2 regions of the Microcystis flos-aquae FACHB-1344 genome follow, and region 1 is predicted to be linked to the other one. Evidence: riboswitches for the same ligand, from Rfam matches in the RefSeq annotation. Region 1 holds a riboswitch; the other holds the start of a gene.

Region 1 (5,490 bases):
CATTCCGCAATATTTATAAATTCTTAAGAATTAATTGAGAAAGATTTTTATTTAACAACGATGTTATCATAGTTACAGCGATTTTACTGAATTTCATAATGGGTTATTCTGTGCTTTTTTGGGCAGCAATGGTTGAAACCCTTGCCACACCTAGAAGGTAATCCCAATTAAGAGGGTTAAATCAGTCAATTTCACCCACAACGATGATCTTTTTTTTGTGTAGTTTTATTGCAAAAAAAAAGTTTTTTTGACAAAAAGCACAAAGTATGATACTAACCCAAGTGATTCCTGGCTGCGAGTAATTATTGTAGAGGGGGAGAGGGGAGAAAAGCTGACGGTTTCAAGATAACTGATCACCGATCACTGAAACATCACCCATCTTAATTTTTTTGGGCGGCCATCGTTAAGCGTTTTAATCCGGTTCTTAACATTTTCCCAGTATTCTCAAAATCGAATAGTATAGATTGAAATAACTCAATGTACGCAAACCTATGGATGGCAGCTTAATCCTGTTCAATATTCTCAATCCGCCGGTTTTGTTCTTTTTCTTGGGAATGCTGGCAGTATTTTTTAAATCCGACCTAGAGATTCCCCAACCACTGCCTAAACTCTTTTCTCTCTATCTGTTGATGGCGATTGGTTTCAAGGGAGGTTATGAACTAGCGGAAAGTGGCATCAATAACCAAATCGCTTTAACTTTGATTGCCTCTGTGGTTATGGCTTGCATCGTTCCCATTTACACTTTCTTTATCCTGAAAATTAAACTCGATAGTGCCAATGCAGCAGCGATCGCCGCAGCCTATGGTTCCATTAGTGCCGTTACTTTCATCACCGCCAGTTCTTTTTTAGAAAAACTTCATATTTCCTATGGCGGTCATATGGTAGCGGCCTTAGCTTTAATGGAATCGCCGGCGATTGTAGTGGGTTTAATCCTGGTGCGAGTCTTTAAAGAGAAAAATGGCGAAGAAGAAGCGTTTTCTTGGTCAAAGGTTCTACATGAAGCCTTTTTAAATGGTTCGGTATTTCTCTTAGTCGGTAGTGTTGTGGTTGGTATGCTCACAGGGGAAAAAGGCTGGGAAAAATTACAACCTTTCACTCAAGGGATTTTTTATGGTGCGTTAACTTTCTTTCTCCTTGATATGGGATTAGTGGCGGCGAAAAGAATCCGGGAATTAGGCAAAACTGGTTCTTTTCTCATCGGTTTCTCGGTGTTCATTCCCGTCATCAATGCTATGGTGGGGATTCTCATTGCTAAGGTTCTCGGATTTGAACAGGGCAATGCTTTATTATTCGCTGTTTTGTGTGCCAGTGCCTCTTATATTGCTGTTCCTGCGGCCATGAGAATGACTGTTCCCGAAGCGAATCCTAGTTTATACATTTCTATGGCCTTGGCTTTAACTTTTCCTTTCAATATCATCATCGGTATTCCTCTGTACCTAGAGATGATCAAAATCATTGGCTGTGGAGTCTAAAAGGCCCGGCGGTTTTTAAATAATTCCTGTCAAAATTGTTCTCTTTCACTTGTCCCTTTTTTACTTAACTACCATGCTTGAATCCCCGCATCCTTCCCTACAAACTGTCAAAAAAGTAGACATAATTGTTAGTCATGCTTTTCTGGAAGAAACCTTAAGCGTTCTTGATGTTGTCGGAGTTTCCGGTTATACCGTCTTTGGCAGTACTTCGGGAAAAGGTGATCGAGGTTTATCCTGTGATGACTTGGATTGTGATTACAGTGGTAACTACATTATGACGGTTTGTAATAGTGACGAACAACTTGGTCGTCTGATCGATAAAATTCAGCCTTTTTTAAAAAAAGCCGGCGGAATTTTTGTGGTGACTACGGGCCAATGGCTAAGTCATTAGACCTCTCGTAAAAATCAAAAATTGTCGTAGTTAATTAGGAGTCAGTGGCCAGTATTCAGCCGTCAGGAGAACGATCTTTCCCGGTAATTAGTCACCGCAATAAGGACAGCCTTATTGAGAATGACTAAACATAGAAGTATTACCGGGTAAGGGTTTCTCAATCAACATAGGAAATACTTATATCTCCTTAAAATCTTCCTCAAAGCCGAAACCCTTATTATTTCGTCGTCAGCCAGAAAAATTACAAGGGCAATAAATCCCTGAAAGCATTGATAGGCAACGGTTGTGGGTTTTCAAAAGTCAGTGACTAATTACCTTTCCGGGTTTAGAATTTATCTGTATCTGGTCTGGGGCCAACAGCACCGGCGGGATTAACAAAAAGATTACCCCCAGCTTCATTTTGGAAGATACAATCGATTTTCGGTTTGCCTTCCAAGGGGCCGGTATAACCAAAGGTATTCATCCGGTTTTTACAACTTTGCACCTGCTGTCCATCGACTAATTTTTGTTGTTCTAAAATTGACCAGTTATTGCGTCGCAAAACGCAACCGGGTTGCATGACTGGTTGGGTAACAAAAACATTAAAGGGGTTAAGAGTGACATAAACCCGCAAATCGGTGACAATGGCACTAGCCCCAAATTGCACGCATAATTCCGCATTGGGGGCGCTGCGATCGATTACTTCTCGGGAAGCGACGTTTTCGGGGCTAAAATTAGCGGTAGAACTGAATACCAGACCGAGACCCACTCCTAGTACAAAAATACCGCCAATCAGGGCGATCATGGCATAGTTTAATTTTGCCAATAGGCCTCCGGGGGACGAAGCGCGAGAGTCATCGCCATAGGATCGATCATAATCACGATCGCGCGATCGGGGAGGAGTATAACGAGGTCTTCTATTCATAGAAATTTCTGATGTGGCCGCTATGGCGGTCAGTCGTTAGCTATTAGCTTATCACTGTTCTATCCTAGCAACCCGGGGGATAACCGACAGGATAGGTCTAGTATAGAGCTATATCGTTTTTTTTGGGTTAGTATGCTATGGTGGATCACTAAACAGAGTAAGTCAGCCTAATCCAAGTTTCTATGCTAGATATTAGCTAGACAAATTCGGAGCGGAGGAACCACATTTGGGGGCGTATTTCTAGATTTTTTAGCCTAGAAAAGGATATCTCTCTATCCTAGCCCGTCAGCTAACTTCGTCGGCGTGGGGGGGAAGACTGAAACATCACTACATTCCTAGCAATGTCTTGATCGGTTCAGTTATGTCGCTGATACTACTTGATAGTCATAACTTACAGGAGACATTGTATATGGGGATTCTCATGCAGGTTCACCGATCACAACAATTTTAAGATTTTCCGTCGATAACCATATTTTTTGTGAGTTTGCTATATAGTTCGGGCAAACTTTTAGTCGTATCGAGAAACCGAAAGTAAAAACAGGATCAAAAATGCTGGAATCTTTACCAATGTGGATTGCTGCAATGACTTTTATTGCAGTCATTGTGGTGATTATGTTCGAGTGGCTTCATATTACCGTAGCGGCTTTACTGGGGGCTTTAATCTTAGTTTTTACCCATATCATGACTCTCCAGGAGGCGGTGGGTTATATCAGTCGCAGTTATGCCACTCTCGCCCTATTTTTTGGGGTGATGGTGTTAGTGAGAGCCTTTGAACCAACGAAAATTTTTGATTATTTAGCAGCACAAATGGTGCTTTTAGCCAAGGGACAGGGCAAATTATTACTAATAGGAATTGTCGCCATTACTACCCCGATCTGTGCGGTATTACCCAACGCTACCACGGTGATGTTATTAGCACCTCTAATTCCCCCATTGGCACAGGATATCGGTGTGGATTTTGTGCCGCTCTTAATCCTGATGGTTTTCGTAGCCAACAGTTCCGGATTATTAACGATTGTTGGTGATCCCGCTACTTATATCGTCGGTGATTCTATTAATATCACCTTCATGGAATACCTACAGCGCTTGAGTTTAGGTGGTGCCTTGGCAGTGATTACCATTCTGGTTATGTTACCTTGGTTATTCCCGAAAATCTGGCGGACAAAATTCGAGCATTTAGAAGAATTACCCCATCCGAAAATTAATCATCCTCGCGTCTTAGCTCTGGGGGGAATTATCGTCTTTTTAGTCTTATTTTTATTCGTCGTCGGTGAATCTTTTCCCGTACCCATTTCTCCCGCGGCCGTTGCTTTGATGGGTGCCACTTTAGCCCTACTTTTAGCCCAGCAATCGAAGATAGATACGGTTCATAATATTCTCCGGGATGTGGACTGGAGTACCCTATTATTTTTTATGTCAATTTTTGTCCTAATTGGCGGCTTAGAAAAAACTGGCGTAGTTAATAGTGTATCGGGATTTCTGTCGATAATTTTAGGCAAAAATATCTTTTTAGGTTCTCTAGTCTTGCTGTTTTTTGTCGGTTTTATTTCCAGTGTAGTTCCGAATATTCCCCTAGTGGTGGCCATGGTTCCACTACTGAAACAGTACCTGGTTAATGTTAATTTAGTCGGGACAGAGGTTCTTTCTCCCGATTATGCCGGTTCTTTTCCCCCGGAAGTTTTACCGCTTTTCTACGCGATGATGTATGGGGCCACCCTAGGGGGTAATGGTACTTTAGTGGGGGCTTCTTCTAATATTGTCGCCGCCGGCATCGCTGAACAACACGGGGGCAAAATTACTTTTCATACCTTTCTGCGCTACGGTTTACCAGTGATGTTTACTCAGTTAGTCGTCTCGGCAATGTATATGTTAATTTTCTTTGTCTAGTCTATCTCCGGTGGCATTAATGTTAAGTTCGCCTAAGATTGACAAAAACGTTAACATTGATTAACATTCTCCTATCGTGCTAGATAATCTGGATTGATCGGCGATCGTGAACAAAAAAATCTCTGTTTTAGCACCAGATTTATCCGGTGGTGGTGGCACAAGAGTCTATTTGATTGCTCAAGTCTTGCAACAGCTAAACTGTCAGGTGACGGTCTATGGCCCGATTTTTGGCCGGGAAATCTATCCAACCCCACCGGGGAATTTACCGGTGGTATCGGTCAAAGGCAATAATTATCCCCAGTTTTTTGGCCAGATCAAAACTTTACTCGATCGCCTCTCCGGAGAGATTATCTACGCGGTTAAACCCCGTCCCACCAGTTTTGGCATCGGTTTACTGAAACGTTTTTTTTCCCCACGTCCCCTAATTCTCGATATTGACGATTGGGAAATGAGTTGGTTTGGTGGCGATCAATGGTCCTATCGTCCTCATCCCCGACAATTAGCTAGGGATATCCTCAAAAAAAATGGTGCGCTTAGGGACCCGAATCACCCTCTCTATCTGCGTTGGATGGAAAATTTAATTAACCGCGCTGATGCGGTGACGGTTAATAATCAATTTTTGCAAAAGCGCTATGGGGGGATTTATTTACCGAATGGCAAGGATACGCAACTTTTCGATCCCAATCTCTACGATCCTGTCGCTTGTCGTCAAAAATACGGTTTATCTGCCTATAAAGTCTTAATGTTCCCGGGTACTGCTAGACCCCACAAAGGTTTAGAAGATGTCTTAATCGCTTTAGATCAAATTGGCGATCCTGATTTTAAATTGGTGGTGG
Region 2 (5,490 bases), on a different contig from region 1:
CCTAACTCCTGTTTAAATGGATTAATTGTCACCCCGACAGTTTTCTTAATAGGATCTTTTGGACTTAGCTCAAGTTTTCCATTTCCCTTTCCACTCCATACATCTGTTCCCACTGTTCCTTCACTGTCAAAAGCCAACTCTGGATCGCCTACTAAGACTCCACGATAAGTTACATTAATAGGAAGAAGTGCATAAGTTCCTGTAAGAGTACCTGTCCAGCCTCGATCATCTGTTATAGATGAATAGCTAAACACACTATTAGAATAGAAAGGCAATTGACTTCCTAACAGCAAAATGTCATTTTTGATTATTATTGACTGTAATAGCAGATTGACTTCAGTTTTTACTATCTGTTCTTCAGTAATACCTTCGCCTAAAGCACTAGATGGAAAAAAAGCGAGAGCAAACACAGTAGAGGATACAGCTGTTGTAAATACTGTAATACCTACTGCAAATATATTTTTCTTTTTCATGATAAACATCAGGATAATGCGAATAGCAAAACAATACACATTTCCCCCCCCGAACTGTATTCTAAGCTACATTTTTTAAATATTTACATTCCTCTCCGTCAGGCTTCTTTAGCAACGTTAAGAGCGATCGCCTTCTATCTTTTAGTAGTCAATAATGCCGTTGACAAGAGCTAAGTTAAGATTGAAGGGCATTCAGTTGTTAACTCATGTAATTCTTGAGTAGGGCGAAAATATGACGACACTACTTGTACAAGCGACCTCGGCTCCTTTGATGATTGATCTTCCTTGGATTATGCCGATGACGGAGGAGCAATTTTATGAATTTTGTTTAGCCAATCGAGATTTACGCATTGAACGCAGTGCTAGTGGAGAAGTGATCGTTATGCCTCCTGCTTTTTCAGATACGGGTAATCGCAATTTTAATATAGCTCTGCAACTGGGGAACTGGTCAGAACTAGATGGAACGGGGCTTGGGTTTGATTCTAGTGCGGGTTTTACGCTGCCCAATGGCGCAATTCGTTCACCCGATGCTGCTTGGATTAAATTAGAACGCTGGAATGCTTTAACAGAAAAACAAAAAGCCTCTTTTGCCCCCATCTGTCCCGATTTTGTCATTGAATTACGTTCTGCTAGTGATACGGTATCCAGTTTGCAGAAAAAGATGGAGGAATATATTGCCAATGGTACTTTATTGGGTTGGTTAATAGATCGCCAAAATCGCCAAGTCTATATTTATCGTCCCCATCGAGAACCGGAGATTTTAAATGCTCCTGAAACCATTAGTGGTGATCCAGAATTGCCGGGGTTTGTATTAGTAATGGCTAAGATTTGGTAAATGCGATCGCTGCGGACTCCTGTTATGAATTATGAATTATGAATTGGGGAAGTGGGGAGTGGGTTTTTAAAGTTGGATTGGGAGTTAATCATACTGTTAAAAAAGGATTTAGTATCAGAGGCGACCGGGATTTTCCCACAACTCGATCGAATATGTTATCATTCTGGGCAAATAGAGTAAGTCAGCCTAATTCAACCGTGGTCTGTTGAAGCGGAGGAACCGAATTTGGGGCGAATTTCAGTCAATGAAAAGGACATCTCTCAGTCCTAGCCCGTCAGCTAACTTCGTCGGCATTGGGGGAAGACTGAAGAGAAACAGAATAGGAGATATTCCTGCAAATATTCTGGCTCTTTCAGGATTCTTGGTTGGTACTGCTCATTATCTGTACCTCGATCCTTATACAAGGGTAAATAACATGAATATTGCGGCTATTTTAGTCGCTGGGCGTGCCACAGGCAGGCAAGCGAAAGCTTGGCTGTTTAAGGATGTGGTACTGTATCCGGCGATGGGTTTTATCGGTCTGATTACCCTCTGGTGGGTAATTGCGACTTTCCGAAGTGAATTGATGCCCAATCCTTGGCAGGCCTTGACTAGCAATCTCGATTATATTCTCCATCCCTTCTATCGTCGCGGTCCGGGCAATCTCGGCATCGGTTGGCTATTGCTGGCCAGTTTGCGACGCGTCTTAATCGGTTTTCTGTTGGGAGCATTAGTGGCTATTCCAGTCGGGTTTCTCATCGGGCTATCCCGGCCGGCTATGCTCATCCTCAATCCGATCATTCAAATTCTACGCCCCGTTTCTCCCCTAGCTTGGCTACCCATCTCTCTGGCCATGTTTGGAGTCGCGGAACCCTCGGCCATTTTTGTGATTTTCATCACCTCCCTCTGGTCAACCATGATTAATACAGCCCTAGGAGTCGGTAGTGTACCCAAAGACTATATCGATGTGGCCAGAGTCCTAGAAATGCCCAAATATCGCCAGATTTTTAAAATTATCCTCCCCGCTAGTTTGCCTTACATTTTTACGGGATTGCGCTTAAGTTTAGGAATTGCTTGGCTAGTCATCGTAGCCGTGGAAATGTTAACCGGAGGTGTGGGAATCGGGTTTTTTCTTTGGGATGAGTGGAATCGCTTAAACCTTAGTTCCGTCTTTCTGGCGGTGATTGTCATCGGCGTTACCGGTTTAATCCTCGATTACCTAATTAGCCGTTTACAAGTCCTTGTCACCCATCGTCCCGCTAAACCGGGCAGTTAATACCATGATTCCCCCCATATCTAGACGTACCTTCCTTCAGGGATTGGGGACGACTTTGGTTACTGGTAGTCTGACTGCCTGTACTATCAATGCCAGTCGCAACCCGACGGGATTAACCGAGGCAGCCCTAGCCGTAACCCCGATTATCGATCCGAAAACCCTAGAAAAACCTCACCTCACCGTGGGATATGTCCCCGTCAATGATTGCGCCCCCTTCGCCGTCGCCTGGGAAAAAGGCTTTTTTCGCAAGTATGGACTGAATGTCACCCTCAGTCGGGAAGCAAGTTGGGCGAATTCCCGTGATGGGATTATCTTCGGACGCTTGGACGCTTCTCCCGTGGTCTCCGGGGCGATTACCAATGCGAGGACGGGGGCAGAAGGGGCGCGGGTTGCCCCTCTGTGTGGGGCGATGACTATTCATCGTCACGGTAACGCTATGACCATGAACCGGCCGATGTGGGATTTTGGCCTTCGACCTTGGCGAGAGTATAATGGCGATCTTGAGCAAGCGGGCCGGCAACTGCAAGCCTATTTCCAGAGTATCCCCCCGGAAGAGCGCATCTGGGCAGCGGTCTTGAGTTCCTCCATCTATGAATACTTCCTGCGTTACCTGACGGCATCGATGGGCATTAATCCGATCGAAGAATTTCGTCTTTTGATTATTCCGCCGCCGCAGATGGTCAACAATATGCGTATTGGTACAATGCAAGCTTATATGGTGGCCGAACCCTGGAACACTAGGGCGATTACCGGTAACGAAGGGGTCGGTTTTACCTTTGCCCAGGGACGGGAAATCTGGCAAGGACACCCCGATCGCATTCTAGCGGTGATGGAGTCTTTTATCGAAGAAAACCCGAAAACCTATCGCTCTTTAGTCAAAGCGATGATTGAAGCTTGTCAGTATTGCGATCGACCTGAAAATCGAGAGGAAGTAGCGACGATCATTTCCGGGCGCTCGTTTACAGGGGCAAAACCACAATTTACCCGCCCCGGCATCGTTGGGGATTACAACTATGGGGGTTTCGATGATCGAAAACGTCTGGTTGAGGATCTAGCGACGACAATTTTTTTCGCCATGCCAAAAGATATTGCCAAAGCCGATCACGATCATTCTACCTTTCTCTGGCAATCCGAAAGTCTTTGGTTAATCACCCAGGCCGCTCGCTGGGGACAGATTGCTGCAATACCCAAAAATGCGGAAGAAGTAGCTAAAAAAGCTTGGAAAACCGATTTATACCGTCAAATCGCCGACGATATGGGTATTATTTGTCCCAGCGAAGATTATTACGTCGTACCGCCGGGGGCTTTTATCGATCAAAAAGCTTTTGATCCTAGCGATCTCGTCGGTTATCTCAACAGTTTTGAAATTCGCGCCAATTCACCTCAATTCTTTTATTTGCAGGGATAATTAATTATTATGACCCAATTCTCCTCTGTTCCTAACCCGCTCTCAAGTTCCTTTTCCGGGGAAGAATTTTTAGAGATTAAAAATATCGTTAAAGCTTATCCTAAGGCTGATGGCAGCAATTTTGTTGTCCTTGATGGGGTCAATCTGACTATTAGTTCCCAGGAATACATTTCGGTGATCGGTCATTCCGGTTGCGGCAAATCGACGCTTTTAAAAATTATCGCCGGTTTAGAACAAGCCTCCTCGGGACAGGTCACTTTAGAAGGAAAATTAATTCGTAAACCGGGGGCTGACCGCATGATGGTTTTTCAGCATTATTCTCTTTTGCCCTGGTTGACAGTGCGAGAAAATATTCGCTTGGCGGTGGATGAAGTTCTTAAAAGTGCTAGTAAAGTTGAAAAAAATAGCCTTGTTAATGAACATTTAGCTATGGTGCATTTAACGGCCGCTGCTGATAAATATCCCGAAGAAATCTCCGGCGGAATGAAGCAGCGGGTGGGCATCGCTCGCGCTTTGGTAACTCGACCGAAAATGCTATTGATGGATGAACCTTTTGGGGCTTTAGATGCTTTAACTAAGCGAAAATTACAACAGGAAGTGCTGAAAATTTGGGAGAGTCACCGGCAAGCGGTGATTATGATTACCCATGATGTAGATGAGGCAATTTTCATGTCCGATCGCATTGTTTTAATGACCAATGGGCCCCATGCTAATATCGGTGAGATTTTAACGGTTCCTTTTACCCATCCCCGGGATCGTCACGCCATGCGAGAAACTCAAGAATATTATGATTTAAGAAATCATGCTCTCGATTTTCTAGAGCGTTATTTTACGGCAGATGAATAGGCGGTGAAAAAGTCAGATAATATCTGTAGGGGCGAAGCATTCGGATAGGAAATCTCCGGTTTCAGCGATAGGTTATTGCCCGAATGCTTCGCCCTTTTTCTATTAAGATTGGGTCAGGGTAGCCAATTCTAAGGCTAAAGGATCAACCCGGCGTAAATTTGCCCCTAATGCTCTTAATTTACCCTCTAAATTATCGTAACCTCGATCGAGGTGATGGAGTCCCTGCACAATAGTAGTCCCCCGGGCTGCCAATCCTGCCACCACCAAAGCTGCCGAAGCGCGTAGATCCGTGGCCATCACCGGCGCTCCAGAGAGGAAAGGCACACCGCGCACTAAAGCCACATTTCCTTTGACCTTGATATCTGCTCCCAGACGCTTTAATTCGGCCACATGACGCAGACGATTTTCAAAAACCGTCTCATTAACCACGCTACTGCCCTCGGTTAAAGTTAATAGAGCCATAAATTGGGCCTGCATATCTGTGGGAAAACCGGGATAGGGCAGGGTTTCGATATCGGTGGCTTTTAAGTCTTTAGGGATAATCCGGAGACGATTAGGACCATCTTCCACCACTTCCGGACCGATTTCGTGCAGTTTGGCAATTACCGAAGCTAAATGGCTGGGAATCACGGGATAAAGACTAATTTCCGAGCGGGTAATCGCCCCGGCTATC

What was found. A riboswitch is a leader RNA that binds a small molecule or an ion and turns the genes downstream of it on or off. The one in region 1 is predicted to bind cyclic di-AMP.
Region 2: another riboswitch for cyclic di-AMP. It lies ahead of ntrB (nitrate ABC transporter permease); the one in region 1 lies ahead of H6G48_RS09635 (ArsB/NhaD family transporter).

What each region holds. Positions count from the first base shown of each region.
Region 1 is NZ_JACJSW010000117.1:43,090-48,579, reverse strand. Features, by position in the region: gene H6G48_RS27445 (hypothetical protein) at 1-10, opposite strand, end outside; gene H6G48_RS09650 (sodium-dependent bicarbonate transport family permease) at 492-1,472, shown strand; gene H6G48_RS09645 (P-II family nitrogen regulator) at 1,546-1,863, shown strand; gene H6G48_RS09640 (DUF3172 domain-containing protein) at 2,189-2,767, opposite strand; cyclic di-AMP (ydaO/yuaA leader) riboswitch at 2,956-3,086, shown strand; gene H6G48_RS09635 (ArsB/NhaD family transporter) at 3,317-4,654, shown strand; gene H6G48_RS27165 (glycosyltransferase) at 4,761-5,490, shown strand, end outside.
Region 2 is NZ_JACJSW010000197.1:39,772-45,261, reverse strand. Features, by position in the region: gene H6G48_RS26525 (PEP-CTERM sorting domain-containing protein) at 1-473, opposite strand, end outside; gene H6G48_RS20105 (Uma2 family endonuclease) at 706-1,308, shown strand; cyclic di-AMP (ydaO/yuaA leader) riboswitch at 1,482-1,616, shown strand; gene ntrB (nitrate ABC transporter permease) at 1,724-2,563, shown strand; gene H6G48_RS20095 (CmpA/NrtA family ABC transporter substrate-binding protein) at 2,568-3,971, shown strand; gene H6G48_RS20090 (ABC transporter ATP-binding protein) at 3,981-4,817, shown strand; gene murA (UDP-N-acetylglucosamine 1-carboxyvinyltransferase) at 4,920-5,490, opposite strand, start outside.